Regions from separate parts of the Actimicrobium sp. GrIS 1.19 genome, predicted to be linked through region 3. Evidence: predicted binding sites of a transcription regulator. Region 3 holds the regulator's gene; each other region holds the start of a gene.

Region 1 (9,713 bases), on a different contig from region 3:
GTGGCGATCCACGCCATCTCGGCCGATTCCGTCAGCAGCATGGCGTAATCGGACCAGTGCGGCGTACTGTGCTGGCGCGCAAAGCAGCCGCGCAATTGCACCAGCAGCGTGATCGCATCGGTCACCGGCAGCCAGCTGTCGCGTGCCAGCTGATCCAGCAAGGCCTGGCCGCGCGGCGACAGCGGATCGCGCGAGTCGCCAATCACGCGCGTGACGGCCGCCTGAAACTGCGGTGAAAACTGCTCGGGATGGAGTTCGCTGACAAAGAACTGCGGGATCTGGTCCGGACAATCCTGTTGCACATACGAGCGCCCGGTCATGCCGATGCGGTCGAGCGGAAAGATGCCATTGAGTCGGTAGCCGAGCGGTTCGAGCAATCGGGTGAAGGCGGTCTCGCCCGATGGCAACGCGCCGTTGTGCTGCCAGCGCACGGTGCGCAGCGCACCGTGATCGTGAAACACCCGGCCGCCCCGCGCGGCGACGTCTTCGGTATAGCTGCGCCCGGTCGGGACGCGTTCCAGCAGGTCATGAAACAGCACCATGTTGAGCGCCTGCGCAAGCTCCTTGCGCGAGGCCCGGCCACATTCCCACACCGCAAACACCGCCGGTATGGTCATCAGCCGGTTGACCCGGGTGGCGGCGTCGACGCCGATGATCTTCTCGACCAGACTGGCCAGATTGCTGTTGTTGGCTTCCATGAAACGATCCTGTGCAATGCAGCAGCGACGCCGCGTCAATTCACGCCGCCCGCGCCCGGTGACGACTTCTCCGATGGCGAGCGGGGTCATGAACATGGGTCAGAGCTCGAAGCTGATGCCCTGCGCCAGCGGCAGGGAACTGCTGTAGTTGACGGTGTTGGTGGCGCGGCGCATGTAGCCTTTCCATGCATCCGAACCGGATTCGCGACCGCCGCCGGTTTCCTTTTCGCCACCGAACGCGCCGCCGATTTCGGCGCCACTCGGGCCGATGTTGACGTTGGCGATGCCGCAGTCGCTGCCGACCACGCTGACAAAGGTTTCGGCTTCGCGCAGGTCGGTGGTGAAGATCGACGAGGACAAGCCCTGCGGCACCGCATTGTTCAGGGCAATCGCCTCGGCCAGCGTCTGATAGCGCACCACGTACAGGATCGGCGCGAAGGTTTCATGGTGCATGATCGCGCTTTGCAGCGGCATCTCGACCAGGGCCGGACGGACGTAATAGCCCTCCGCGCAATCGGCCACCGCGACCCGTTCGCCGCCATGCACCACACCCTGTTGATCGCGCGCGGCAGTGAGCGATGCCTGCATCGCATCGAAGGCCTGCTGATCGATCAACGGACCGACCAGCGTGGCCGGGTCGGCCGGATTGCCAATCGGCAGGGAGGCATAGCTTTTCTTCAGGCGCGGCAGCAGGGTGTCGTACACGCTGTCGTGCACGAACAGGCGACGCAAGGTGGTGCAACGCTGCCCGGCGGTGCCGACGGCGCTGAACACGATGCCGCGCAGGGCCATGTCGAGATCGGCGCTCGGTGCGACGATCATGGCGTTGTTGCCGCCCAGTTCGAGGATGGTGCGCGCCAGCCGTTGCGCGCAACGCTCGGCGACGGCGCGTCCCATGCGGGTGCTGCCGGTGGCGCTGACCACCGGCACGCGCCGGTCATCGACCAGCACGGCGCCGCAGCGATGATCGCCGATCACCAGTTGCGCCAGTCCGTCCGGTGCATCGGCGCCGAAGCGGGCCACGGCGCGCAGGAACAGGCTGTGCGTGGCGAGTGCCGTCAACGGCGTTTTTTCGGATGGCTTCCAGACCACGCTGTTGCCGCACACCAGTGCCAGCGCGGCATTCCAGGCCCACACCGCGACCGGAAAATTGAAGGCTGAAATCACGCCGACCACACCGACCGGATGCCAGGCTTCCATCATCCGGTGGCCGGGCCGCTCCGAGGCAATGGTCAGGCCGTACAGCTGGCGCGACAGGCCGACGGCGAAGTCGCAGATGTCGATCATCTCCTGCACCTCGCCCAAGCCTTCCTGCAGAATCTTGCCGGCTTCGGCGGTGACCACCTTGCCGAGCGCCTGCTTGTGCGTGCGCAGCTCGTCGCCGAACAGGCGGATCAATTCGCCACGGCGCGGCGCCGGCACATTGCGCCAGTGCGTGAAGGCCGTGTGCGCGGCATCAATTTTTTCGGTGACGTCGGCCGGCGTGTCGACCCGCAGCATGGCATGCACGGCGCCGTTGATCGGGGTGCGGCAAGCCAGCGCGTCGCCATGCACGGCGGCCAGGTCCACGCCCAGTTCAGCCAGCAAATGTGATATCGATTCCATCCGGTTCTCCTTATGCTGCGTGATTGGGTTCGTACCACTGGCCAAAGCGGTTGGCCAGGAAGTCGCTCAGGCTGGCTTGTTCCTGCCGCACCAGCCCGTGCTGCGGCAGCTTACCCTGAACCACCAGATCGACCATCGCGCAGATGCCCGACGCGGTGGTCAGCTGGATCGCCGACAACAATTGTCCGTTCACTTTCTGGCTGTAGATTTTCTTGGCATAGGTCTGCTGTTCCAGCCGCCCCTCGCGCATGCCGACCACGCTCACGAACACCAGCACCACATCCTGCTTGGTAATCGGGATCGACGCCTCCATCACTTCCTTGAGGATGTGGCGGCGGTCCGGCTGGCCCAGCTGCAGGTCGCGCACCAGCATCTTGATGATGTCGCGGTGGCCCGGATAGCGCACCGTCTTGTAGTTCAGGTTCTGCACCTTGCCTGCCAGGCTTTCGCACAGCGTGCCGAGGCCGCCGGAGGTGTTGAAGGCTTCGTAGTCGATGCCGTCCAGCGAAAAGCTTTCCATCTCTTCCAGCGGCGAGGTTTCGCGCAAGTGCCCGTCAACGATCGCCTCGCACGGATTGCAGTACTCGTTGATCAGGCCGTCGGTGCTCCAGGTCAGGTTGTATTTGAGCGCGTTGCTGGGATAGGTTGGCAGCGCACCAACGCGCATGTTGACGTCGCGCAGCGAATCAAAGCGCTTGGCGACATCGTTGGCGACGATCGAGATGAAGCCCGGCGCCAGTCCGCATTGCGGCACGAAGGCGCTGTCGGCGCCCTGCGCCAGTTGCTTGACGATGCGGGTGCTCTCGACATCTTCGGTCAGGTCAAAATAATGCGAGCCGGCCGACTTGGCCGCGGCGGCGATGATCGGGGTCAGGAAATACGGGCAGGCCGACAGCGTCACGTCATGGCCGCGAATCAGGTTCGCCACCGTTGCGGCATCGGTCAGGTCGGCCTCGATGGTGGTCACGTTCGGAAAACCGGCCTGCTTGACATACGCCATGCGGGCCGGATCGCGGTCGGCCACGGTCAATGTGTAGTCGCCGCTGTACGACAGCAAATTGAGGATCGCATCGCCGATTTTGCCGGCGCCGAGCAGGATGAGTTTGGTGGTCATGAAGGCTTTCGCAGAGGTGAACACGGCGCGCAAGGTCGCACCGGCTGGCAAAAGTGTAGGGCCAGATGTTGTCAGAAAATAGCCGCAAAATTGCCGTCATATCGGTATAAACTGCGACACATCGACGTTCCCATCCTGCAGATTGACCACATGAGCGCAAATCTCGACGCCATCGACAATAAAATCCTCGCGCTGCTGCTGGACGACGCGCGCATGCCGACCTCGGTCATCGCGCGCCATGTCGCGATCGCCCGCACCACCGCGATCGCCCGCATCACTGCACTGGAGAAGCGCGGCATCATCGCCGGTTATGGCGTACGCCTGAACCAGGCGCTGTACCAGCCGGCAGTGCGTGCTTACGTCGGCATCTCGCTCGATCCGCGCAGCGCGGCCGGTTTCGTGCGCACGCTGCAAAAGATGCCGGAGGTCGAAACCCTGTGCGCCGTCAGCGGCACCGTCGATTACATGCTCACGCTGCGCTGCAGTTCGACGGCGGAACTGGACCGGCTGCTCGACCAGATCGGCGCGGCCGACGGCGTCCGGCAAACCGCCACATCGATTATTCTGACCAAACGCATTGACCGCAGTCCTATCTGAGAGACCACCATGGACTTTATCGCCGAATCCAAAAAAAACCACATCTGGCGCAAAACCGTCTGGCACACCGACCCCGATGAACATCCGCTGACCCCGGCCCATTCCGCCGAGGTGTACTGCTGCGAGGAAGTCAACGGCTATGCCGTCTGGTATGTCCGCAAGCTCGGCAAGAACGACGGCCACGGCCTCGATGGCGTCGACAACGGCGATTACCTGTTGCGCTTTTTCGCCAAGGACCGGCGCGACGAGGCACTGGAATGGGCGGTGCTGTCGGCCAACCACGACGGCGGTGTCGATGACACCATCAAGGCGCTCGATCTGCTGGTGCCGGCGGGCCAGAAGGTGTAAGCAACGCCGCAGCGCGCATGCCTGCCGGCATGCCAGCGAACAACCAACCATCCGTCAATGCATCACGGCCATTGCTATTGCCTGATGAGGGGGCCAAGCTCGGCCACGCGATTGCATTCAGGCACCCAGGATTCGTCTGCCAGTGCGGCCGCGTGTGGAAAGGCATCCCATGCAAGACTGCAATTTGCAATGCCGCCGGCGACGCGCATGACGCGCTCTTTTTCAAGTCGGCTTGCGCTGGTGTTTGGCGCATTGTTTCTGATCGCCATCGTGATCCTGTTCTGCCTCTGGCATTTCGGCCTGCCGGCCCTGAAGCTGGCGGGTGCCGACGACCGGAGGCTGGCGCAGGCGGTGCACATCCTCGAAATCAAGGCCGACCTGCAGCGCCGCTGGGCCGTGCGCAATCTTGAAGAGCGCCGCGGCGACCTGCTGATGATTGCCGAAGGCGGCCTGCCGGCGCTCGCCGCAGACAGCAAGGTCGCCGGGGCGGAACCCATGCAGTCGGCGCTGACCCGGACCTTCGACCAGTTGCAACACGCCTATGTCGATCGCTACAGCGCGTTGCTGCTGGTTGATCCGCTGCAAGGACGCATTCTCGCCAGCAGCGCGGCAACGCTGGCCGGCAGCCGATATCCGCACTCCGGGCTGGTGCAACGGGCGGCGCAGCCGGGTGTAGTCGATCTGGTCGAGCAGGCCACCGATGCCGACGGCCAGCCCGCCGTCATCATCGCCCGCGCGATGCGCCGCGGCGGCGACAGGGTCGTCGGCGTCCTGATTGCAGTTGTCAATCTGAATACGTTCCTGGCGCCGGCCATGCAAGGCGAGCCTGCCACTGCCGGCGCCATCAACCTGGTCACGAGCCAGTACCTGCACGCCTTTGACGGCACCTTGATGGAGCGCGGCGACGATGGACATGCCGTCATCAGCGTGTATCGCTACCTGCCGCTCAATGCAACCCAGGGCTGGTCGCTGGTCTCCACCACCCGCAAGGACGATGCCCTGGCCGGTTTGCGCGGCAGCATGGGCACCCTGCTCATTGCAGGACTGGTGCTGACTGCGGTGGGGCTGGTGCTGATCAAGCTGATCGCGCAACGCCTGACCGCGCCGCTGCAAACGCTGTCAGCCAGCGCGCGACTGCTCGGCGGCGGCGATCTGACGGTGCGGATGCGCCGGCACGACGCAGTCCAGTGCAGCGAGATCAGTACCTTGTCCGAGGCCTTCAACGCCATGGCGGAGAACATCCAGCGCGCCAGCAACACACTGCAGTCGCGCGTCATCGAACGCACCGCGGCGCTGGCCACCGAACGCGACCGCGCCCAGGATTATCTGGATATCGCGGCGATCATGCTGATGGCGCTCGACAACCGGGGTTGCATCGAGATGATCAACCGGCGCGGCGCCCAATTGCTGGGGCAATCCGAACAAGCGCTGCGCGGCCTGAACTGGTTCGACCACTTCGTGCCGCCCGCCGACCAGTGCAGCGAACGCGTGCTGTTCGAAGATCAGATCAGCGCCGGATCACCGGCCAGCATGGATCGCGAGTGCCGCGTCATCGGTCCTGCCGGCACCGAGTTCATCATGATCTGGAGCAGCAATGTCCTGCGCGACGAGCATGGCATCGTCACCACGGTGCTGGTTTCTGCCAAGGACATCACGGCGACCAAGCGCACGGAAATGGAATTGCGCATTGCCGCCACGGCCTTCGCGTCGCAGGACGGCATGTTCGTCTCCGATGCCAGCAATGCGATCCTGCGCGTGAACCAGGCCTTTACCGACATCACCGGCTACAGCGAGTCGGAGGTAATCCATCGCAACCCCGGCATGCTCGGTTCGGGCCGGCACGACAGTACCTTTTTTGAAGCAATGTGGGCCAGCATCAACCTGACCGACTCCTGGCGCGGTGAAATCTGGAATTGCCGCAAGAATGGCGAAGCCTATCCGCAGTGGCTCAACATCTCGGCGGTCAAGGATGCCGGCATCACCACCCACTACGTCGGCATCTTCTCGGACATCACCGCGCGCAAGACTGCCGAAGATGAAATCCGCCACCTCGCCTTCAACGATGCCCTGACCAGCCTGCCGAACCGGCGCATGCTGATGAGCCGGCTGACCCAGGCGCTGCTGGCCAGTCCGTGCCGCCAGCACAACGGTGCGCTGCTGTTTGTCGATCTTGACAACTTCAAGACCCTCAATGACACGCTCGGCCATGACACCGGCGATTTGCTGTTGCGCCAGGTCGCCCTGCGCCTGCGCGCCTGTGTCTGCGACAGCGACACGGTGGCGCGTCTGGGCGGCGACGAATTCGTGGTCATGCTGGAAGGACTGCATGCAGACATGATGACGGCCGCCTTGCAGGCCGAGCAAATTGGCGAAGCGATCCTGGCCAGCCTGAACCAGCCCTATCAACTGGAGGCGCACAGTTGTCACAGCACGCCCAGCATTGGCATCACGATGTTTGGCGATCGGCCCGAAAGCATTGACGAACCCATGAAGCGCGCCGACCTGGCGATGTACCAGGCCAAGGCGGCCGGGCGCAACACACTGCGCTTCTTCGATCCGCAGATGCAGGCGCTGGTCACCGCCAGTGCGGCGCTGGAAACCGACCTGCGCGACGCGCTGAGCCGGAATCAGTTCCTGCTGTACTACCAGGCCCAGGTCAACGAGCAGCACGAGGTGATCGGCGTGGAGGTGCTGGCGCGCTGGCAGCATCCGTGTCGCGGCATGATCTCACCGGTCGAGTTCATTCCAGTGGCCGAGGAAACCGGAATGATCCTGGCGCTGGGACGCTGGGTGCTGGAAGCCGCCTGCACGCAACTGGCGCGCTGGTCGCAACGGCCGGAGATGGCGGCCCTGACGATCGCCGTCAACGTCAGCGCGCGCCAGTTCCGCCAGCCCGATTTCGTCTGGCAGGTGCTGACGGCGCTGGAGCGCAGCGGCGCCAATGCGCAGCGGCTCAAACTTGAATTGACCGAGAGCCTGCTGGTGGCGAATGTGGAAGAGGTGATTCTGAAAATGCGGGCGCTAAAAGAAAAAGGCGTGAGCTTTTCGCTCGACGACTTTGGCACCGGTTATTCATCGCTGTCGTATCTGAAGCGGCTGCCGTTGAATCAACTGAAAATCGATCAGAGCTTCGTACGCGACGTGCTGGTTGACAGCAACGATGCGGCCATCGCAAAAATGGTCATTGCGCTGGCCGACAATCTTGACTTGGAGGTCATTGCCGAAGGCGTCGAAACCGTGCCGCAAATGGAATTTCTGATGCGTCACGGTTGCCGCGCCTTCCAGGGCTTCCTGTTCAGTTGCCCCTTGCCGCTGGAGCAGTTCGAAACGCTGATGGAACGCGTTTGAACTGCGCCGCTGCAACGTGGCTCAGAAGCGGTAGCCGACGCCCACGGCGACCAGCAATGGATCGACCTGCAGGTTGCTGACCTTGACGCCGCCGAGCGTCAGATCGGTGCGCAGCCGCAGTTTCTTGACGTCCAGATTGATCGACCAGTTCTTGTCGATGTTGAAATCAATGCCGGCCTGCAGGGCATAACCGACGCTGCTGTGATCCAGCCCGGCCGTGTCATTGAGCAGATGCACGTTGGTGATGCTGGTGTAGTTGATCCCCACGCCTAGATAGGGATCAAAGCTCTTGGCAGGCATGAAGTGGTACTGCGCCAGCAGGGTTGGCGGCAAGTGCTTGAGGGTGCCGATCTTGTTGCCATCGAGGCGCACATCGTGTTTTTGCGGATAGGTCAGGATCAGCTCGGCGGCAATGTTCGGGGTGAAAAAATACGAGATGTCAAGTTCCGGGAAGGTCTTGCTGTCGACCGTGACGCGATCACGGGCGCCGACGCCGCCAACCGGATCAGACTTCTTGTCCGGGTCGAGGTTGAGGGCGCGCACACGCACCATCCATGGGCTTTGCTGTTGGGCCATGGCGGCGTTGGAGAACATTGCCGAGGCCAGTATTGCGAGCACGACTGCTGTTTTTTTCATCATCACTGCTTTCATTGGTGGTTGTTGTTGGTATTGCAGCCAAGTCTAGTAATCCGGCCCAACAAAAAGATTGATTCACATCAAAACCACAAGAAAGGCAGGGACTTTGCACAACAGTGTGGCGCGCCGGAACATCCGTCAGGGTTGCCAAAGGTGCGCGCGAAAGGTGTTACGCCCGGCGGCCTTGGCCTCGTAAAGCGCGGCGTCGGCAGCACCGATCAGATCGGCGCCGCTGTGTTTCCACGTATTGTCGAAAGCGATTCCGATGCTGGTCGAGATGTCGAGTCGCTCGCCATTGAGCAGCCACGGCTTTCTGATCTGCGTGAGGATTTTTTCGGCCACCAGATCGGCTTCGGCGGCATCGCGCAAGCCCTCCAGCAGAATCACGAATTCGTCGCCGGCCAGGCGCGCCACGGTATCGGTCATGCGCACTGCCTTGATCAGGCGGCCGGCAAATTCCTGCAGCACCAGATCGCCCTTGGCATGGCCGAGCTTGTCATTGACCGCCTTGAAGTGATCGATGTCCGGAAACAGCACCGCGATGGCGCTGCCCAGCCGACGATTGCGCGCCAGTACCAGCTCCAGCGTTTCGTACAGATGGGTGCGGTTGGGCAGGCCGGTCAACGAATCCTGCCGCGCCAGCCGGCGTAGTTCATGCTCGGTGTGCTTGAGCGCCGTAATGTCGTTGCTCAGCGTGTAAATGCCCTTGACCTGCCCGTCGGCGCCAATGTCGGGAATGTAGGTCGATTGCAGGTAGCGCTGCTGGTTATTCATCGTCGAGACCGTGACGAAGTCGACCCGTTCGCCGCTCATCGCACGTTCGAGATGGATGCGCCGATCTTCGTACAGCGCCTCCCCCATCACCTGGTGCATGGTTTTCCCCAGCACTGTCTCGGGTGTGGCGCCGGTCCAGGCGTACATGGAGGCGTTGGCAAACTCGAAGCGTTGCTGGTGGTCGAGATAGGTGATCGAGACGGGTATGTTGTCGGTGATCGTGCGCAGGCGCTTTTCGCCGGCGGCCAGCAGTTGTTCGGCCATGCGGCGCTGGGTGACATCGGTGACCATGGCATAGAAGCCGATCACCGTGCCATCGGCCTCAACATCGGGCACGTACTCGCTTTGCAGGTGCAACTCGAGCCCGCCGCTGACCAGCGCGCGCTCGAACGAGATACGCTGGCCGCTGAGCGCGGCCTCGATGCCGGTGGCCATCAGCGCGTAGGCGTCGTCGCCATACACCTCGCGTACGGTCTTGCCGATCATGGCCTGCGGATCGAAACCGAGCAGCGTGCGGTAATGAATATTGCAGAACTGGTAGCGCGTCTCGATATCGAGATAGCTGATCAATGCCGGAATGCTGTCGGTAATCA
Region 2 (9,713 bases), on a different contig from region 3:
TGCGGAACCACACATCACCCGCGACACCCGCGACGGCATCGCGCTGCTGAGTCTGGTGGCATTACTGTTTCTGGCAACGGCGGCGCTGCTGTGTTCGGTATTCCAGCTTGGCACCGGCTATGTTTACACGTATGCCGTGCTGACCGCGCTGGCGCTGCACATTCACTTGTCGGCCGGGCGCGTCGCACAAGTGCGGGCCTTGAATCTGCTCGGCATGCTGCTGCTGATCGTGTGCGGCTCCTCGCTGGTGCTGCTGGCGCAACGTTCGGGGCAACTGCACATGATGCTGCTGCTCAGCGTGGCGGTGCTGTTCATGCTGGTGCCGGTGGTTCCATGGGGATTGCGTGAAGCGGGCATGACCACTGGCGCCATTTACCTGATGTTTACCGCCTCGACCTGGTTGAGCCGCACGCGTTTTTCGGCGCTGGATTTGTGGGTGCTGCAATTCCTGATGCTGGTGGCGGCCTTGATCGCGCTGGCGCTGGTCAGCCGTGCGCTGGGGTTGCGCAAGCATGACCTGACCATGCGTTTTGGACTGGAGCAGGCTCATCTCGACATGTCGGAACTGGCCAATCGCGATCATCTGACTGGTGCCTTCAACCGGCGTTTTCTGGAACAGGACTTTGACCGCGTGGTCGCCGCCCATCACCGCGCTGGCTTGCGCAGTTGCTTCGGCCTGTTTGACCTCGATCGTTTCAAGGCCATCAATGACAACTTCGGTCATCTCCATGGCGACCGCGTCCTGCAGGCGATGCAGCAGGCCTTCGCAGGACTGGCCGGCCCGGACGAATATCTGGTGCGTCTGGGCGGTGATGAATTCGCGTTGCTGATGTGCGGTGACGCGGTCCGCCAGCGCATTCGCGCCGCACTGGACAGCCTGGCCGGGTTGGCCGTCGGCGGCGCGATGCCGACCGTCAGCCTCGGTTTGATCACCTTTGCGCCGCACACTGCAATCGATATTGACCAGGCTTACAAGCTGGCCGACGCGTTGCTGTATCAGGCCAAACGCGACGGCGGCAATCACGTCTGCGAGCAAGCCGCTGCGCTGGAGTGCGACTGATGGACTGGCGCTCTTTGTTGCGACGACCGCAAATGGCGCCGATTGGTATCGATTTCGGCGTGCACCGGCTCAATCTGCTGCAGCTTGGCGGCGACATCGCCATGCCAGAATTGCGCGCCGCCGTGTCGGTGCCGTATCCGGTTGAGCGCGAGCGCCTGTTCGCCGATCCTGCAGCATTGAAAAGCTTCGTGCGGCAGGCGTTGACGCAGGCTGCGTTCAGCGGCCGTCGGGTGTCGCCGGCACTGCCGCCGGGTCAAGTGCGCATTCTGCCGCTGACCGTGCATGTCGGCGCCGGTCAGAACGAGCAGCAGGCGGTAGCGCGCGCGGTACGCGATCAGCTGGGTGGCCCGGCTGCCGAGAGCGTGGTTGATTATTACCACGTGCGCAATGTCGAAGCCAATGAACCGGAGCGGCAGGTGCTGGTGGCGGTAGCGCGGCGTGACGACGTGCTGGCATACCTCGATGTCTTGCGCGCGGTCGGCTTCGATCCGGTTTCGCTCGATATCGGCCCGGCTGCGATTGCGCGCTTGCTGGCAGCGATGCAGCGCGACGATTACGAGCAGTCGGTCATGCTGATTAACTTCGGCGTCGCCAAGAGCTTTATCACGGTGGTGTGGGGCCGGCGCCTGATGCTCGACCGCGAAATCGATTTCGGCGAATTCCAGCTGGCCACCAAACTGGCCAAATCGCTCGGGCTGAGCTATGACATCGCGCACAGCCTGCTGTGCGAACACGGCATTGGCACCAAGACGCGCGGCGCCCATGCCAATGGCCTCGCGCAGCGCGATATCGGCCATACCATTCGGGAAATCCTGCATCCCGAATTTGCCCTGCTGGCCGATGAACTCAGCCGCACCCAGGTGTATGTCGCCTCGCGCACGCGCGGCAACTCGGTCAGCCGGGTTTACCTCAATGGCAGTGTGGCGCGCTATCCGAACATCCAGGATCGCATCGACGAACTGATCGCGCTGCCGGTCGAACTGCTCGATCCGTTGAGTGTCTTCGGCCGCGAGCCCGGTGTGCTCAGCGGCACCGAAATTGATCAGGGTTTTGCGCTGGCCGCCGGGTTGGCTTTGCGAGGTTATCGACATGGCTGAAATCGACATGATCCCGCGCAGTTATCGCGATGCCGTGCGGGTCGCGCGGGGCGTCAGGCTGTTTGGCGGCTGCCTCGCCGGCGTGCTGGTGCTGGGCGCGCTGCTGATCGCCGGACTGCACTGGCGCATTGCGGTGGAGGAGCCGCGCCTGGCGCAGCTGCGCGCGCGCACGGCGTTGAGCGATGCGGCCAGCAAGCAGCTGGCGCTGGCGCAAGTGGCCAAGGCGACGCTCGAGCAGCGCCTGGCGGCACTGGCTGCGCTGCGCGGTGCGGGCGAGATCGCGCGCGTTGGCGTGGCAATCGACCAATCCCTGAATCGCGGCGTCTGGTTCAAGCAGTTGCGCTTTTCGCGCGAAGAGCAGCTGCTGCCGGCGACACCGGTTGCCGCGCCACAAACCGGCTATCTGGTGGTCTTGCCGATGGAAGAAGTCGGCAAGCCGGCCGAGACGCGCACCTGGCAGCTGTCAAAGAACATTGAAATCAGCGGCGAGGCGATCGACCATGCGGCCCTGACCGCATTCCTGAACCGCCTGTCCGGCCAGCCTGCGATTGCCGATGTGCGTTTTCTCAACAGCAGCGGCCGCGCCGCCGAGGGCGCGCAGGTGATCGATTTCAATGTCACTGCCGCCACCCGCAGCCAGCGTGGAGCGACCCCATGAACAAGATACTCGACCTGCTCGCGCGCATCCCGGCACGGCAACTGACGCTGCTGTTCGCCGGCGTACTGCTGCTGGTGGCGGCGCTGCTCTGGGTGCTCGGGATTCAGGCGCCACTGGCGCGACTGGCGCTGATGCACGGCGAACAGGCACGGCTGACCGTCACGGCAACCGACCCCGGCGCATTGCGCCAGCAGAACGACCGGCTCGCCGCGCAAATCGCGCTGCTCTCGCGCGATCTCGATACGGCCGATCTGGCGCGCTCGCCCGACCAGATGCTAGTGCGCCTGATCAGCGAAGTCGACCGGATCGGGTTGCGGCACGCGGTCCAGCTCAGCGGCGCCATGCCGGGACCGCGCCGGCGCGTCGTGATTTTCGATGAAATCCCGTTCGACCTCGATGCGCGCGGCAGCTATGGCGCCCTGATGGCATGGATGGCCGACATCGAAAATTCGCTGCCGACGCTGTCGATCGTGCGGTTCGACATCCAGAGCACCGATGTGCCGCCGCAACTGGCGATGAAAATCCGCATCGCCGCCTATCGGCCACAGGAGCCCCGCCCATGAACCGGTGCGTACTTATTGCCGTGCTCGCGTTGTGCAGCGCAAGCACGCTGGCGCAAGGTTTGCGCGATCCGTTTGAACGGCCGGCGCAGGCACCGTTGACGCGTTCGGCCGTGCCCGGCTCCGCAGAAACGGACTGGAAGCCGGACCTGCGCGCCGTCATGCTGGATCGCGACCAGTCGCTGGTGAATATCGGCGGAAAAATCCTGGCGGTGGGCGAATCGGTCAATGGCTACACGCTGGTCACGGTGCGCGAACGCAGCGCCATTCTGATCAAGGACGGGATCCGGATCACCCTTATGCTGGACAAGGAAAGACTTCGATGACATTCAAATGCGTGATGGGCAGTGCGCTGCTGCTGCTGGCAATCTCGGCCGGGGCCCAGTCGGTGCCGGACAAAAAACCGGAGCTGATGTCGTTCGTGTTTCGCGACACGCCGATTGCCGAGCTGTTCGAAATGATCTCGCGCAAGGAGCGCGTCAACATCCTGCTGGCGCGCGGTGTCGGCGGCAATGTCTCGGTTAACCTCTATGACCTGACCGTGCGCCAGGCGATCTTTGCGATTGCCGAAGCCGGCGGCTACAGCGTGATCCAGCGCGGCGGCGGCTACGTCATCAGTGATGCAAAAGAGGCGCCGCTCGACGAGGTGTCCGGCAAGATGGAAGTGCGCTCGATGAAAGTGCAGTATTCCGATCCCCGGCTGATTGCCGACGTGCTGGCCAAGCATGTGTCGCGCGGCGGCAAGATCACGGTGCTGGACCAGCGCCGCATGCTGATCGTGGAAGACACCGCCGACGGCTTGCGCCGCATCGAAGGCTTGCTGCGTGAAATCGACGCCCAGCCGCAGCAGATCATGATCGAAGCCAAGATCCTCGAGATCACCCTCGATACCGGCGAAAATTTCGGCATCGACTGGACCCGCGTCTTCAGCGCCGATGGCGTCAACCGGGGTGGCACCACCGGGCTGGCCACACGCGGCGCGCCGGGGCTGTTTTTCAATGTGGTCAACCGCAATGTCGAGCTGTACCTGAGTGCGTTGTCCAACAAGGGCCGCGTGCATACGCTGGCCACGCCCAAACTGCTGACGCTTGAAAACCAGGAGGCCACCACCAATATCGGTGACAAGCTGGGATACCGGCTGACCACCACCATCAACAACGTCACCACCGAGTCGATCCAGTTTCTCGAAACCGGCGTGATCCTGCGGGTGACGCCATCGGTGGATGCCGCCGGACGGATCATGATGAAGATCCGGCCGGAGGTCAGTTCGGGCAGTGTGTCGGCCGGGATTCCCTCGAAAAAGACCACCGAAGTCACCACGCAACTGGTGGCCGACGATGGACAGGGCATACTGATTGCGGGTTTGATCAAGAATTCGAGCGGTTATCGACGGGTTGGCGTGCCGATTCTGGGAGAATTGCCCGGCATCGGGCGATTGTTCTCCAGCACCGAGGACTCCGGCGTGTCGACCGAGACCATCGTGCTGATCACGCCGCGCATCGTCGGCACCCGGGTGGCGCCGGCCGATCTGCCCAGCGTCGGCAAACTCGACAATGCCGAAGGGCGCCTGTTGCGGATCTCGGAGTCGTTGGGAGAAAAAATGGAGTTGCTGGAAGGTCCGGAAACGGGCCGGTAAGTTGGCAGACAAGCTGGCAGTTAAGTTGGCACGCAAGCGCAATCAAACAGAAATCCACGGAGAACATAATGCGTAAATTTTGGGCAATCCTGATACTCACCCTGAGTCTGAGTGGCTGCGGCTACAACACGCTGCAGAGCAACGATGAGCAGATCAAGTCCAGCTGGTCCGAAGTGCTGAACCAGTACCAGCGCCGGGCCGACCTGATTCCCAATCTGGTCAGCACCGTCAAGGGTTACGCAGCGCAGGAAAAGGACGTGCTGCTGGGTGTGACCAACGCGCGCGCCAAGGCCGGCAGTATCCAGATGACGCCGGAGCTGATCAATGACCCGGTAGCGTTCGCCAAATTCCAGGCGGCCCAGGCCGAATTGTCGGGCGCGTTGTCGCGCCTGCTGGTGGTGACGGAAAATTATCCGCAACTCAAATCCGACGCCGGATTCCGCGATTTGCAGGCGCAGCTTGAGGGTACCGAAAACCGTATCACGGTCGCGCGCAACCGCTATATCCAGGCGGTGCAGGGCTACAACCTGACGGTGCGTTCGTTCCCGTCCAACCTGACGGCAATGGTGTTCGGCTACAAGGTCAAGCCGAATTTCACTGTCGAGAATGAAAAGGCCATCTCCGCGCCGCCGAAAGTCGATTTTGGTGCGACGCCGGCCACGCCAAAATGACCATGTTGCGCACGGCCTTGCTGGCGCTGCTGCTGTGCGCGCCGTTCCAGCTGTTCGCGCAGGTCGCCGTGCCGCCGCTCGGCGCCCGCGTGACCGATCAAACCGCGACGTTGACGGCGCAGCAGACGGCCACGCTGGAACAGACCTTGCAGGCGTTCGAAGCCGCCAAAGGCAGTCAGCTCGCCGTGCTGATCGTGCCGACCACGGCACCGGAGCCGATCGAGCAATACGCGTTGCGCGTGGCCGAGCAGTGGAAGCTGGGCCGCAAGAAGGTCGATGACGGCGCGATCCTGGTGATTGCCAAAGATGACCGCGCCTTGCGCATCGAAGTTGGCTACGGCCTCGAGGGCGCGCTCACCGACGTCACCAGCAAACGCATCATCAGCGAAATCATCACGCCACGTTTCAAGCAGGGTGATTTCTATGGCGGGATTGCGGCCGGCGTCGATCAGATGATCCGCGTCGTCAGTGGCGAAGCGCTGCCGCCGCCGACGCCGCGCAGTGCCGCTGGCGCGGCTGGCATTGAACACTTTGCGCCGGTCATTTTCATTGTGGCGCTGGTGGTCGGTGGCGTGCTGCGCGCGCTGCTCGGACGTCTGCCGGGTGCGCTGGTAACCGGCGGCCTGGTGGGACTGGTGGCCTGGTTTTTCGCCGGCGCGCTGTTCATTGCCATCATCGCCGGGGTGATCGCAATGGTGGTCACGCTGTTTGGCGGTGGCATGCGCAGTCTTGGCGGGTTCGGCGGCGGCGGTGGCTTTGGGTCGGGCGGGTCGGGAGGCGGTTTCAGCGGTGGCGGCGGCGGCTTTGGCGGCGGCGGCGCGTCTGGGAGATGGTAATGGGATTGGCACGCGTGGCACGACATCTGTTGATGACCGAGTGGCAGGTGCGGCGGGCGTTTCCGGCGCGCAGCCTGAGCCTCATTGAACAGGCGATCAAACGCAGCGAGAGCGGGCACCTTGGCGAGATCCGCTTTGTGGTCGAGGGCGCCTTGCCGGGCCGCGCGCTGCTCAGCGGGCAATCGGCGCGAGCGCGCGCCATCGAGGTGTTTTCGCAATTGCGGATCTGGGACACCGAACACAACAACGGCATCCTGATTTATTTGCTGCTGGCCGATCGCGATGTCGAGATCGTGGCCGATCGCGGCATTCACGCGAAGGTCGGTGCGGCGGCGTGGGAATCGATCTGCCGGGCGATGGAGCAGGCCTTCCGTCAGGGCGAGAACGAGGCGGCGGTGGTTGGCGGCATTGACGCCGTCACGCAACAATTGACGCGTCATTTTCCCGCTACTGCCGGCGGGCGCAACGAATTGCCCGACCGGGTGGTGGTGCTGTAAGCGTCTGGCGGCGACTTACATGTGCTGTCCGCCATTGATATCGAAGGTGGCGCCGGTGATGAATCCGGCCTCGTCCGCGACCAGAAAGGCAACCATCCGTGCCACTTCCTCCGCCGTCCCCAGGCGGCCAACCGGAATGCTTGCAATGATCGCCTGCAGCGTTTGCTCCGGTACCGACGCCATCATGTCGGTATCGCAGTAGCCGGGCGCGATGGCATTGACGGTGACGTTCTTGCGCGCGCCCTCCAGCGCCAATGACTTGGTAAAGCCGAGAATGCCGGCCTTGGCGGCCGCATAATTGGTTTGGCCAAGCTGGCCTTTTTCGCCGTTGATCGAACTGATGTTCACGATGCGCCCGAAGCCCCGCTCGCGCATCCCTTCGATGACGTGCCGCGACATGTTGAATACCGAACCGAGATTGGTATTCATGACGCGCCACCACTGATCCGCATCCATCTTGTGCAGGAAGCCGTCACGGGTGATGCCGGCGTTGTTGACCAGGATGTCAATCGGTCCCAATTGCTGCTCGACCTGCGCCACGCCGCTGCGGCATGCCTCAAAATCGGCTACATCCCATTGAAATACCGGTACGGAAGTCATTTTCTGAAAAGTCTGCGCGGCGTCGGTATTGCTCCGGTACACCGCGCCGACACGATATCCGGCCGCCTGCAATGCCAGCGAAACAGCCTTGCCAATGCCGCGGGTGCCACCAGTAACGAGTGCGGTTCTGGTCATGATCCAGCTCCTGTCCTGATTGTGAATGGAAAATAAATTATGACGAATGTGCACGGCGCCGTCGTTGCCGCGGGGTGATCTGCATCATGACCCTGGAAAATAAAATCGCCCCACCGAGCCAAGGAGTCCAGATCATCCCGAATTGATCCACATCAATCCAGCGTCACAATGCAAGGTCTACTGTTGTCTAAATATTACGCAATCGACATTGCGCAGGAGGATATCGTGGCCTCGATAACGATGATGGTGCAGATGGAATTGGGAAAAACCAGTCCGAACCTGTTGCGGGTTGCCGGCCAGCTGGCGGCACGTTTTGGCGCCGATGTGATCGGCATTGCGGCCTGCCAGCCGGTCCAGGTGGTCTACAGCGATGGCTTTATCTCGGCCGACATTTACGACAAGGACCGCACCGAAATTGGCGCCGAAATGAGCGCGGCGGAAGACGCCTTCCGCGCAGCGCTGACGCCGCATGCGCGATCGGTTGGCTGGCGCTCCCTGATTACCTTTCAGCCGCTGGCCGAATGTCTCGCCAGCGAGGCGCGCAGTGCCGACCTCGTCATCACCGCATCGTGCCAGACCGGCAATGCCAATCCCACGCGTGCGATGAATATCGGCGCGTTCGTGATGCAGGTCGGGCGCCCGGTTCTGATCGTCCCGGTCAATGTGGCGACGCTGTCGCTGTCGCATGTGCTGGTCGCCTGGAAGGACACGCGGGAAGCACGCCGTGCAATCTTTGATGCGTTGCCATTGCTCAAGCAGGCCGAGCGGGTGGTGGTGGTGGAGATTACCCGGGCCGTGAATGCCGATGAATCCAGCGCGCACCTGATCGAGATTGTCAACTGGCTCAAGCGACACGAGATCGCGGCGGAAGCACACACGGTGGTGTCGCGTGGCGACGACGCGGCGCAATTGCTGACCATCGCGCATGATCGCAATGCCGACCTGCTGGTGGCAGGGGCCTACGGACACGGTCGGCTGATGGAATGGTTCTTCGGCGGGATGACGCGCGATGTGCTGTTTTGTCCGGAGCGCTGTTCGTTCTTGTCGCATTAGAAAGACCGCTTCGCAGCAACGTTTTTTGGTAGTCAAGGCCAACTGAAAGTCGGCCTGATCATGCCGGGAAATTCTCTGTGCGCGGATAAATCCGGCGCCATTCCCGGTGCATTTCGCCCATGAAATTGCGCCATTCCAGATAATCCATTTGCGTGATTTTCGTTGCAAGGGTTCGTTGCGACGGATTATTCTTGGTAATTTCTACGGAATATAAAGGAAGTCATCGGTTATTTTAAAACCGACCGGTTTTAATTCGCTCCCCGCACGCCAATGTTTCTGTTGATTCATGTATTCAATTCTCCCGAGAAACATTTACTGTGGTTTTTCGGTGTGGAAAAATTAAATACCAAAAATATAAGATTTTTGTTTGCAAAAAGGTATTCCGTGTGAAATACTATTGGTAGCTGATGAGGAGTAATCGACAAATTTCTCGTTGGCGAAGCAGAATTTCTGTACGAGGTTGATGGTCATATGATGTTGAAATTCGTGACAGAAATAATGCGTTGATCGAGTTGCTGGAGTGAGTAATTGAAAGCGATGCCGAATGCATGCGGCGTGCTGTTATTTATTTTCAGATGCACCGTACTCGTCTCACGTGACGGCAAGCTTGTGCCGATTCAATTTCAAAATATGTCATTTCATCGTGGTCCAGGAGCTGCCCATGTTATCCAAGCAAATTTACCAAGTGTCATCCACCGGTATGCCAACATCAACGCCACTACAGAACATGGAACCTGGAAAGTATTGTGAACGAGGGCGTTGGACGAGCATTAATATTCTTGGTGAAGTCCTCCGGAATTTTCTGCCGCGCACATTGGTCCTGAGGGAAAACAGCATGTTGGTACAGCACATGCGGTTCAAGACAGGAGAGCGCATTCATACGGTTGGACAACCGTTCGATACGGTCTAT
Region 3 (9,713 bases):
CGACTGCAGCTTGCCGTATCCCAACGCCTGAGCATGTTCACAGAAACCCAGGCGGCATTCGATGCACAAGGTTTTGCAGCGGCGCAGCCGCAGTTCAATGCAGGACGCATCGCGGCGGCAAGCGTGCAGGAAATCATCGACGAAGCGACCCGTGCCGAACAGGGTTTGCTGGCACAGCGCAAAGACAGCGAACTGTTGCGACTCAAAATCATCACCCTCAGCGTTGCGGCACTGCTGGTGTTCCTGGCGCTGCTGACGTTATGGATCCGGCACGTGACACGGCGTCAATTGGCGGCCGACCTTACGTTGCAGGAATCGCAACAGCCACTGCTCAAGGCTGGCGCGCTACAGGATGCGATTTTCAACAGCGCCAATTTTTCCAGCATTGCTACCGATGCCGATGGCGTGATCCAGATTTTCAACGTCGGCGCTGAAACCATGCTTGGCTACAGTGCCGATGAGGTGGTCAACAAGATTACGCCGGCGGGCATCTCCGATCCGCAGGAAATCATTGCCCGAGCCGAAGCCCTGAGCCTGGAACTCGACACGCCGATCACACCCGGTTTTGAAGCGCTGGTGTTCAAGGCGTCGCGCGGGATCGAAGACATTTACGAGATGACCTACATCCGCAAGGACGGCAGCCGCTTCCCGGCGATCGTCTCGGTCACGGCCTTGCGCGACGCCGACGACCGGATCATCGGTTATCTGCTGATCGGCACCGACAACACCGCCCGCAAGCAGGTCGAAGCCGAACAGGCGCTGCTCGACCAGCGTTTGCGTGACCAGCAGTTCTACACGCGCTCCCTGATCGAGTCGAATATCGATGCCTTGATGACGACCGATCCGCGCGGCATCATCAGCGACGTCAACCAGCAAATGGAGGCACTCACCGGTTGCAGCCGCGATGAGCTGATCGGCGCGCCGTTCAAGGATTATTTCACCGACCCGGCGCGGGCCGAAGCCGCCATCAAGCGCGTGCTGCGCGAAGGCAAGGTCACCAATTACGAGCTCACCGCACACGCGCGCGACGGCCGCGAAACCGTGGTGTCCTACAACGCCACCACGTTCCATGATCGCGACCGCAAGCTGCAAGGCGTGTTTGCCGCCGCCCGCGACGTCACCGAACGCAAACAGTTCGAACTGGCGCTGCAGGAAAACAACCTCGAGCTCGAAGGCGCCAAGGCCGCCGCCGAGAAGGCCAACCTGGCCAAGTCCGAATTCCTGTCGAGCATGAGTCACGAATTGCGCACGCCACTCAATGCGGTGCTGGGGTTCGCCCAACTGATGGCCTCCGGCGCGCCGCCGCCGACGCCGGCCCAGCAGCTGTCGCTCGACCAGATCCTCAAGGGCGGCTGGTACCTGCTGCGACTGATCAATGAAATCCTCGATCTGGCGATGATCGAGTCCGGCAAGGTCACCATGTCGCACGAGTCGATGTCGCTGGCCGATGTGCTGGCAGATTGCCAGGCGATGATCGAACCGCAGGCGCAAAAACGCGGCATCCAGATGGTCTTCACCCAGTTGGCCAGTCCGTTTTATGTCCATGCCGACCGCACGCGGGTCAAGCAGGTGATGATCAACCTGCTGTCGAACGCCACCAAATACAATCGCATCGGCGGCGCCGTCACGGTCGACTGCACCATGCATGGCAGTGGCCGGGTCCGCGTCAGCGTGCGCGACAGCGGCATGGGACTGACACCGGAACAGGTTGGCCAGTTGTTCCAGCCATTCAACCGGCTGGGCCAGGAAAGCAGCGCCGAAGAGGGTACCGGAATTGGCCTGGTGGTGACCAAGCAGCTGGTCGAATTGATGGGCGGGACCATCGGTGTCGAAAGCACGGTCGGCGTCGGTTCGGTGTTCTGGGTGGAACTGGTCGGCGCCAACGCTCCGGAACTGGAATTTGGCGAACACGGCGACAGCCATGTGCCCGATCAAAATCCGCTCGGCCCGCAGCAGGCGCCGCAACGCACGATCCTGTATGTCGAAGACAATCCGGCCAATCTGGCGCTGATCGAGCAGTTGATCGCCCGCCGTGGCGACCTGAAGCTGCTGTCCGCCACCGACGGTCATCAAGGCATCCAGCTGGCGCGTGCCTACCAGCCGGACGTGATCCTGATGGATATCAATTTGCCCGGCATCAGCGGCTACGGCGCCATGGCAATTTTGCGCGAGGATATTGAGACCGCGCACATCCCGGTCATGGCACTGTCGGCCAATGCCGTGCCGCGCGATATCGAGAAAGGCATGGAAGCCGGGTTTTTCCGTTATCTGACAAAACCGATCAAAGTGCCGGAATTCATGGAAGCCCTGGACCTGGCGTTGCGTCATGCCGACCAGCGAGGTTTGGACAAGACACTTGAACCTGTCGCATAATATTGGCGACCTGCACCACACTTTTTTCTGGGATTACCGCAATGCTTGAAGCCGCCGAAATGCTTAACGCCAGTATCCTGATCGTGGACGATCAGGAGGCCAATGTGATTCTGCTGGAGCAGATGTTGCGCGCCGTTGGCTATCAAGATATCAGTTCGACCATGGATCCCACCAGCGTCTGCGACCTGTACGCCGAACACCGGTACGACCTGATCCTGCTGGACCTGCAAATGCCGGAGATGGATGGATTCCAGGTCATGGATGCGCTGCAAAGGATCGAAACCAACGGCTATCTGCCCGTACTCGTCATTACCGCCCAGCCCGGCCACAAACTGCGGGCGCTGCAGGCCGGCGCCAAGGATTTCGTCAGCAAGCCGTTTGACCTTGTCGAAGTGCAAACCCGCATTCACAACATGCTGGAAGTGCGTCTGCTCTACAAGCGGCTCGGCAATTACAACAAGGTGCTCGAACAAACCGTGGCCGAACGCACCGCCGAACTGCGCGAAAGCGAAGCCCGCTTCAGGAGTTTTACCGAACTGTCCTCGGACTGGTACTGGGAGCAGGATGCCGAGGGCAAATTCATCCGCACCTCCGGCCCGGTCCATGACATGCTCGGGATCGGCGCCGACGGGCTGACCACCCCGCCCGACCCGGCCAGTCCCGGACGCTGGAATACCGCCCAGCGTGACCAGCTCAACGAATACATCCACAACCGCCGACCTTTCCTCGACTTCATTTACAGCCGCAGCAAGCAGGATGGCACCGAACAATTCCTGCAGGTCAGTGGCGAACCCATGTTTGATTCGTCAAGTCGGTTCATTGGTTATCGCGGCATTGGCATGGATGTCACCGAGCGCATCGAACGCCGCGCCAAATAGCGCCACCCCGCTGGCGTCGCGTCACCCTTCCGCTGCAACCAGCCGCGCTGCCGGCGACAATTTACCAGTCGCCCTGCGGCGCGCATCTCTGTAAAATCCGCATACCCGACGGCGGCCATCGCGTGCGTCGCATCCAGACAACCCACCGAGTCCCCCATGCAAACCGAAAGCTTTATCCCCGGCAAAGACGCCTCACTGGAATCCACCATTCGCACCATGCAGGCCAAACTGGCCGTACGCGGCTTTACGCTGGACGAATCGTCCTGGTTGAATCCGGTTGAAGCGATCTGGTCGGTCCACATGCGCGACCGCGATTGCCCGATGCTGTTCTCCAACGGAAAAGGGGCGACTGAACTGGCGGCCCGTGCCAGCGCCTATGGCGAATTTTTCGAACGCCTTGGCACGCATTATTTCTGGACCCATTTCTATCTCGGCGCGACCCGCGCCAACCGCCCTTTCGTGCATTACCCGCAAGAACGCTGGTTCGCCCCCAGCGAAGATGGCCGCTGGCCGACCGAGCTGCTCAATCCCGAGCTACATGCCTTCTACAACCCGGACAGCGAAATCGACAGCCAGGTGCTGGTCGATCTGAATTCAGGCAATGTCGAACGGGGCATCTGTGCCCTGCCCTACACCCGTCTGCGCGATGGCACGGCGACCTGGATTCCGGTCAACATCATCGGCAATCTGTATGTCAGCAACGGCATGGCTGCGGGCAATACGATGATGGAGGCACGCAGCCAGGCACTCTCGGAAATCTTCGAACGTCACATCAAATACCGCATCATCAGCGAAGGACTGTGCCTGCCCGAGGTGCCCGAGGATGTCATCGCGCGCTATCCGGGCATCGCCGCCGGCATCAAGGGTCTGCGCGAAGCCGGCTTTGGCATTCTGGTGCGTGACGCCTCGCTCGGCGGACGGTATCCGGTCATGTGCGTGACGCTGCTGCACCCGAAGGACCAGGGCGTGTTCGCCAGCTTCGGCGCCCATCCGCGTTTCGAGATCGCGCTCGAACGGGCACTCACCGAACTGCTGCAAGGCCGTGCGCTGGAATCGCTCGAAGGTTTCCCGGAGCCCGGTTTCGACATGGATGAGATCACCGCAGTCGCCAATCTGGAAATTCATTTTGTCGATTCAAGCGGCGTGGTCAGCTGGAACTTCCTGGGCGACACGCCCGACTTCCCGTTCGCCGACTGGAACTTCAGCAACACCACCGAAGAGGATTACCACTGGTTGTGCCAGGCCGTGCATGCCGAGGGCAAGGACATCTACGTTGCCGACTTCAGCGAACAAGGCGCGTACAGCTGCCGCATCCTGGTGCCGGGCATGTCGGAAATCTATCCGGTGGAAGATCTGGAATGGGAAAACAACAGTGTCGGCAATGACATCCGGCCGGCACTGGTGCGCCTCGATGCGCTCAATGACGCCGAATCGGCGCAACTGCTGGACTATCTGCAAACCTCGAACCTGAACGACGAACGTCCGTTGTGGGAAATCCTCGGGCTGGCGATTCCGGTTGGCACTGCATGGAAGGAACTGCGTATCGGCGAGCTCAAGACGCTGCTGGCACTGGCAATCGGCGACGAGGAAGCCACCCGCGAGGGCTGCGACTGGATCCACCAGTACAAGCAAATGAATCCGGCGCGCCGTCTGGTCTATCGCTGCATCGAAAGCCTGCTCAATCTGGACGATCCCGAAAACCACCGGCGGGCACTGGATCTCTTGTACGGGCCTGAGACGGTGCGGCAGGCGGCCGCCCTGCTTGACCGCAGGGAGCGTTTCTTCGGCCTTGCCACGCTCGGGCCTGACATGCAGGGCAGCGCCATGCACCAGACCCTGCTGGCGGCCTATGACAAACTGTTTGCAGCCGATCGCGCGCCGCAGTAGAAAACGGCGGGCACCGCAGGCAGGTCATCGAGCGACGCAGCCGGATTGCCGCATAGCGCAACTGCTTGCGGCTGGTTTCCATCTAGCATTTTGATCGGCACTAAAGGCATGCGATTCACAGGCGCACGGTGTGCGCTTGAAAGTGTAAAAGCATGGCAACATGGTTCCATGCAAAGCAATCCTTGGAAATCAGCGCAATCCGCGCATATTCATGGTACACACTAGGCATGGACCAATCCCTTGCACGCATCACCCCCGCCGTCATCAACATTCCAGCTTTGAAGGCCAGCTGCGCCGGCTGCAGCATGCATCAGTTGTGCCTGCCGATGGGCCTGAATGAGGCGGACATCAACAAACTCGACCAGATCATCGGCCGCCGCAGACGCATCGCCCGCGATGAGGTGCTGTACCGGATGAATGATCCCTTTCGGAATCTCTACGCAGTGCGCTTTGGTCATTTCAAGACCTGCCAGGTCGATGCCGGCGGCGACAGCCACATCACGGGGTTTCAAATGGCCGGTGAATTGCTGGGCATGGATGCGATCAGCGCCGAACAGCACCACTGCGACGCCGTGGCGCTGGAAGACAGCGAGGTGTGCGAGATCCCATTCGTCCGGCTGGAAGAACTGTTCGGGCAGATCCCGACCTTGCTACATCACTTTCATCGCATCATGAGCCAGGAAATCATGCGCGAACAGAACGTCATGCTGCTGCTTGGCAATATGCGCGCAGAACAGCGCTTTGCCGCCTTCCTCGTCAACCTGTCATCGCGTTATGCCGCACGCGGCTATTCGTCGACCTGCTTCCAGCTGCGCATGTCGCGCGAGGATATCGGCAACTACCTCGGATTGACGATCGAAAGCATCAGCCGCCTGCTGTCGCGCTTCAAGAAACAGGGCTGGCTGGAAGTCGACAAGCGTGAGGTGCGCCTGCTTGATCCGGTCATGCTCAAGGGTCTGGCGGCGGGAACGGAACACTGCACGCCGATGTGATCGGGCGCACACGGCGCGACGTCCGTGGCGGCCATCACCCTTCAGTCACTGCCGCAGGCGCGCCGCTGCCAATCTGACGCGCAAGTCCGCGCAGCCACGACGGCATGCATAGCTTTGCCAGAATGCGCGCTGACCGGGTTTCGACATGGCGGTAACGCAGCACACTGCGCCAGAGCCAGCCGAACGCGGCGATGCGGTCTTCTTCGCACACGGCATCGGCCGCGTCGAGACTGAAGGCACCCTGCTTCTCATCGAATTCGCGCCGGTGCAGTTGATAGATTTCAGGATCCCTGCGCCGCAGTCGTTCCAGCACACGAATGATGTCGACCGCACGGCGGTAACGATACCGCGCACCGGACATCTGGCTTGACGAGATGCGATAGCGCAGCAAATCCCGTTTCAGGAACCCGATCTGCCCTTGCCGCGCGACCTGCATGATCCAGTCCCAATCGCACATCGAGCCTGCCTCCGGATCGAAATTGCCGACCAGATCCAGCACCGTGCGCCGGAACATCACGGTGGGCGGATGGATGAAATTGCCAAGTACCAGTTTTTCGTAGATCAGGCCACGATAGCTGGCCACGCTGCACCCGGAGCTGGTCCCTTGCGCCGTGCCGAACTCCTCCTGCACCGAAAAGATATCGGGAACGCCACGCGGATAGCGACGAAATGCCCCGTAATAGGATTGGCCGAAGGATGCGCCAAGGCTGCCGTCGTCATTGAACGCTGAAAAATCCGATGCCACCAAAAGCACCTCGGGGCGCTGCGCAAGGTATGCCGATTGCATCGCAAGGCGTTCCGGCTCACAGATGTCGTCGGCGTCGAACAGCGCGATGTAGTCGCCGCGCGCCATCGCAATGCCGGCGCGTCGGGCTTCGGCCAGGCCACTATTGGGCTGGTGCAGCGTGGTCACGGCACTTCCAAATCGGCGCAGTACCTCGGCGGTGCCATCCGTCGAGCCGTCGTCGACGACAATCACTTCAAGGGGAATGGTAGTGGTTTGCAAGAAAACGCTGTGCAGCGCCTCTTCGAGCGTTGCCGCAGCGTTAAAGGCGGGTATGACGACGCTTATTCCGGGTGTGCTGGCACGACGTTGGGCGGGCATCCCAGTCTCCTCATGGTGAATCGCTGTGCGCGTCGGCTCTCAGGCTGCAGAGCATGTCAGCGCAGATCATTTGCGCAGTCGCGCAATTGCACGAGCCCGAAGTCGCATCAACAACCGCTTGAACTTCTGAGCCATCAAAAACACTTTTACACCGCCGCGGGCCCGATAAACGGTGGCCCAGAACAGGTGACGCTGATGCGTCGACAACGAACGCTTGTACTGCGAATCGCCCGCAAGAAAGTCATATTCACGCAAGCCATCGATACGGCAATGTTCAATCGCCAGGCAATGGGTCAACAGACCCGGTTTCAATTGACTGTTCTGCTGCCAGGCGAAGCCCGACTGATAAAAAAATACTGCCCCGTCGGAAATGAAATTATACAAAACACCCACTGTGCTCTGGCCGGCCGTGACGCGCAGGAGCTTCACGCCGCCAGAAGACCACAAGCGACGAATCAGCGCGCGGTGGAACGCGACAGCGCTCTGGCTGGAGAACGATCCTGCCACGCCTTTTCCGGCCCAGCGTTCGTTGTGCAGCGTGGCCAGTTCGTCAAAGAATTCCATGCCGGTGTCCAGATCGGTCGCCGCCACCAGCGACACCGGTCCGGATTCGGCTTCGTAAACACGTTGCGAGCGCTTGACTTGCGCACGCGTGTTGCTCGATACCTGCGTCAGGAACGGCGCATCGCGCAGGCTCTCGATATTCACGTAGGGCGCCGGCTTGTGATCGAGGTCCGATCGCGACTGTGGAATCGCAGCGATTACCCGTTCGATGATCCCATTGGCGCAACAACCGCTCAGGACAATGCGGCTCCACGCCAGCGTCGACAGAAATTCCGTCAGGTCGCTGACAATGGCATCCTCATGGCCGGGTGCGAACAACACGTCGTTATGTTCGGCAAGTGGTGAGCGCGTCGATGTGGCGCCGCCGGCGTTCAAGTACAGCGTTGGCATGAAGAACACACTGATACGCGCGGTTTTTCTCAACAACAGGCAGCCGCCCACGACCACCCCGTTACATGACCACCAGACCCAGTTGCCGGTGAATTCAGCGCCGTAGATTCCGATCCAGGTTTCCATCCAGTCGCGCGACAAAAATATCGCCGCATTGCTGGCGATCCGATAAAGCGGCTCCCACCAGTCCGGACATGCCTCTTTTGCATCAAAGGCGCGGACATGCCGACGCAGGTGCCCGGTCATTTTCGGCAGCAGATCTTGCGGCTGGTGCGTCGGAGGCAGCGTGAGCGCAAACTCGACCTGACCAAGTAACCGCGCCGAGCCAAATGCAGGGTCGCTTCCAGTCATTCAACTCTCTCCGTGATATCAGTATTTGTTTCCGCAACAACGGAGGACGATTGGGATGCCGATTTCCGGGCAGCCGGACAACAACGGCGCGCTGGAAACCAGCCTTGGCACATCCGGCAAGACGTGCCGGGAGGGCTGGGCACGACGCGCCCGGCATGTTTTTCCGGACGCTCTCAAGCGGACGTCAGAATACACTTTCAATATCCCCTTAACAACATCCACTCCATATTCTCGGAGCTTTGCAAGCCCGAAGCCGACAATCGCTTCAGTTCAAACAGATCATCGACGGAGGCGGCGCCGCGCTCGGTCGATAGCGCGGCCGCGAAATGCTGGCGGCAAAATTCAAGAAGACGTGGATTCATGTCGGCCAACTTGCCGTTTGGAAAACAGAATGTGGTGCTGCATTGACCGGTCTGGCGCACGATCATGTCGCGACTTCCCAGGATTTCGGCGGCAGCCTCGTCAAACGGCAAATTCGTCAGAATCGGGTGGTTGATGGTGTGTGCACCGACTTCAAAACCCGCCCGGACCAGATCGCGCGCGTGATCCCACGACATGAACCGGTAATCGCCCTCGGCCGGACAAGGCGTGTGGCCGAGCGCGCTGGCAATTTTTTCGACCAGGTCAACGACCTGATGGTGCTCTTTCCGCTTGAGGCTTGCTTTCATGGCCAGCAACGTTCTTTGCTTATCGTCGAATGTTCTGATGGATACCTCGCCACCGTCATCCGGCAGCCGCAGCGTGGCATGCGCCGTCTCGGAGAATGCCTTTTCGAGCTGGTCAGTCCACATGAACCGGTCGGTGCCGATAAACCCTGTGATGAGGAAGAATGCCGCCGTCATGTTGAAGTCGGCCAGTACCGGAGCCGCAACCAGCGCATTGTTTTCGTAACCGTCGTCGAAGGTCAACGCCACGGTGTTGCGCATGTCCTCGCCGGCGCACAGTTCGCGGACCATGTCAGCCATCGGGACCACCCGCCGCGACCGCCGCAAGATCCGCAATTGATCGACAAACAAATCGACAGCGATATGTTTTCCTCCAATCGAGCGCGCGCCATTGGAGGCACTGTTCCTGGAAATGCCGTGATACATCAGGATCAGCGGTGGGCTGGTCTTGACTTTCATTGCGGCGCCGAGCAGCCCGGTTTTGGCGGCAACGGTTTTGATTAAAGCA

What was found. The regulator FNR, encoded in region 3, switches genes on or off when oxygen is low (the NO sensors DNR and NnrR bind a similar motif). The targets are predictions, from matches to a motif close to TTGATNNNNATCAA.
Region 1: RCH09_RS07100 (OmpW/AlkL family protein) is a predicted target of FNR. The motif match lies at 8,417-8,430, and genes of this name have one in related genera.
Region 2: RCH09_RS10640 (universal stress protein) is a predicted target of FNR. The motif match lies at 7,893-7,906, and genes of this name have one in related genera.

The regions. Positions count from the first base shown of each region.
Region 1 covers NZ_JAXCHT010000007.1:6,807-16,519, forward strand. Annotated here, with positions in the region: gene RCH09_RS07070 (DUF1338 domain-containing protein) at 1-698, opposite strand, end outside; gene amaB (L-piperidine-6-carboxylate dehydrogenase) at 798-2,303, opposite strand; gene RCH09_RS07080 (saccharopine dehydrogenase family protein) at 2,314-3,417, opposite strand; gene RCH09_RS07085 (Lrp/AsnC family transcriptional regulator) at 3,568-4,014, shown strand; gene RCH09_RS07090 (hypothetical protein) at 4,024-4,362, shown strand; gene RCH09_RS07095 (bifunctional diguanylate cyclase/phosphodiesterase) at 4,570-7,710, shown strand; gene RCH09_RS07100 (OmpW/AlkL family protein) at 7,732-8,346, opposite strand; gene RCH09_RS07105 (PAS domain-containing protein) at 8,485-9,713, opposite strand, start outside.
Region 2 covers NZ_JAXCHT010000013.1:1,468-11,180, reverse strand. Annotated here, with positions in the region: gene RCH09_RS10690 (GGDEF domain-containing protein) at 1-1,060, shown strand, start outside; gene pilM (pilus assembly protein PilM) at 1,060-2,157, shown strand; gene RCH09_RS10680 (PilN domain-containing protein) at 2,150-2,815, shown strand; gene pilO (type 4a pilus biogenesis protein PilO) at 2,812-3,378, shown strand; gene RCH09_RS10670 (hypothetical protein) at 3,375-3,701, shown strand; gene RCH09_RS10665 (type II secretion system protein GspD) at 3,698-5,011, shown strand; gene RCH09_RS10660 (LemA family protein) at 5,080-5,682, shown strand; gene RCH09_RS10655 (TPM domain-containing protein) at 5,679-6,518, shown strand; gene RCH09_RS10650 (TPM domain-containing protein) at 6,518-7,015, shown strand; gene phbB (acetoacetyl-CoA reductase) at 7,031-7,750, opposite strand; gene RCH09_RS10640 (universal stress protein) at 7,934-8,803, shown strand; gene RCH09_RS10635 (Crp/Fnr family transcriptional regulator) at 9,465-9,713, shown strand, end outside.
Region 3 covers NZ_JAXCHT010000026.1:40,590-50,302, reverse strand. Annotated here, with positions in the region: gene RCH09_RS16360 (PAS domain S-box protein) at 1-2,373, shown strand, start outside; gene RCH09_RS16355 (response regulator) at 2,415-3,251, shown strand; gene ycaO (30S ribosomal protein S12 methylthiotransferase accessory factor YcaO) at 3,408-5,138, shown strand; gene fnr (fumarate/nitrate reduction transcriptional regulator Fnr) at 5,366-6,130, shown strand; gene RCH09_RS16340 (glycosyltransferase family 2 protein) at 6,165-7,235, opposite strand; gene RCH09_RS16335 (GNAT family N-acetyltransferase) at 7,302-8,540, opposite strand; gene RCH09_RS16330 (polysaccharide deacetylase family protein) at 8,738-9,713, opposite strand, start outside.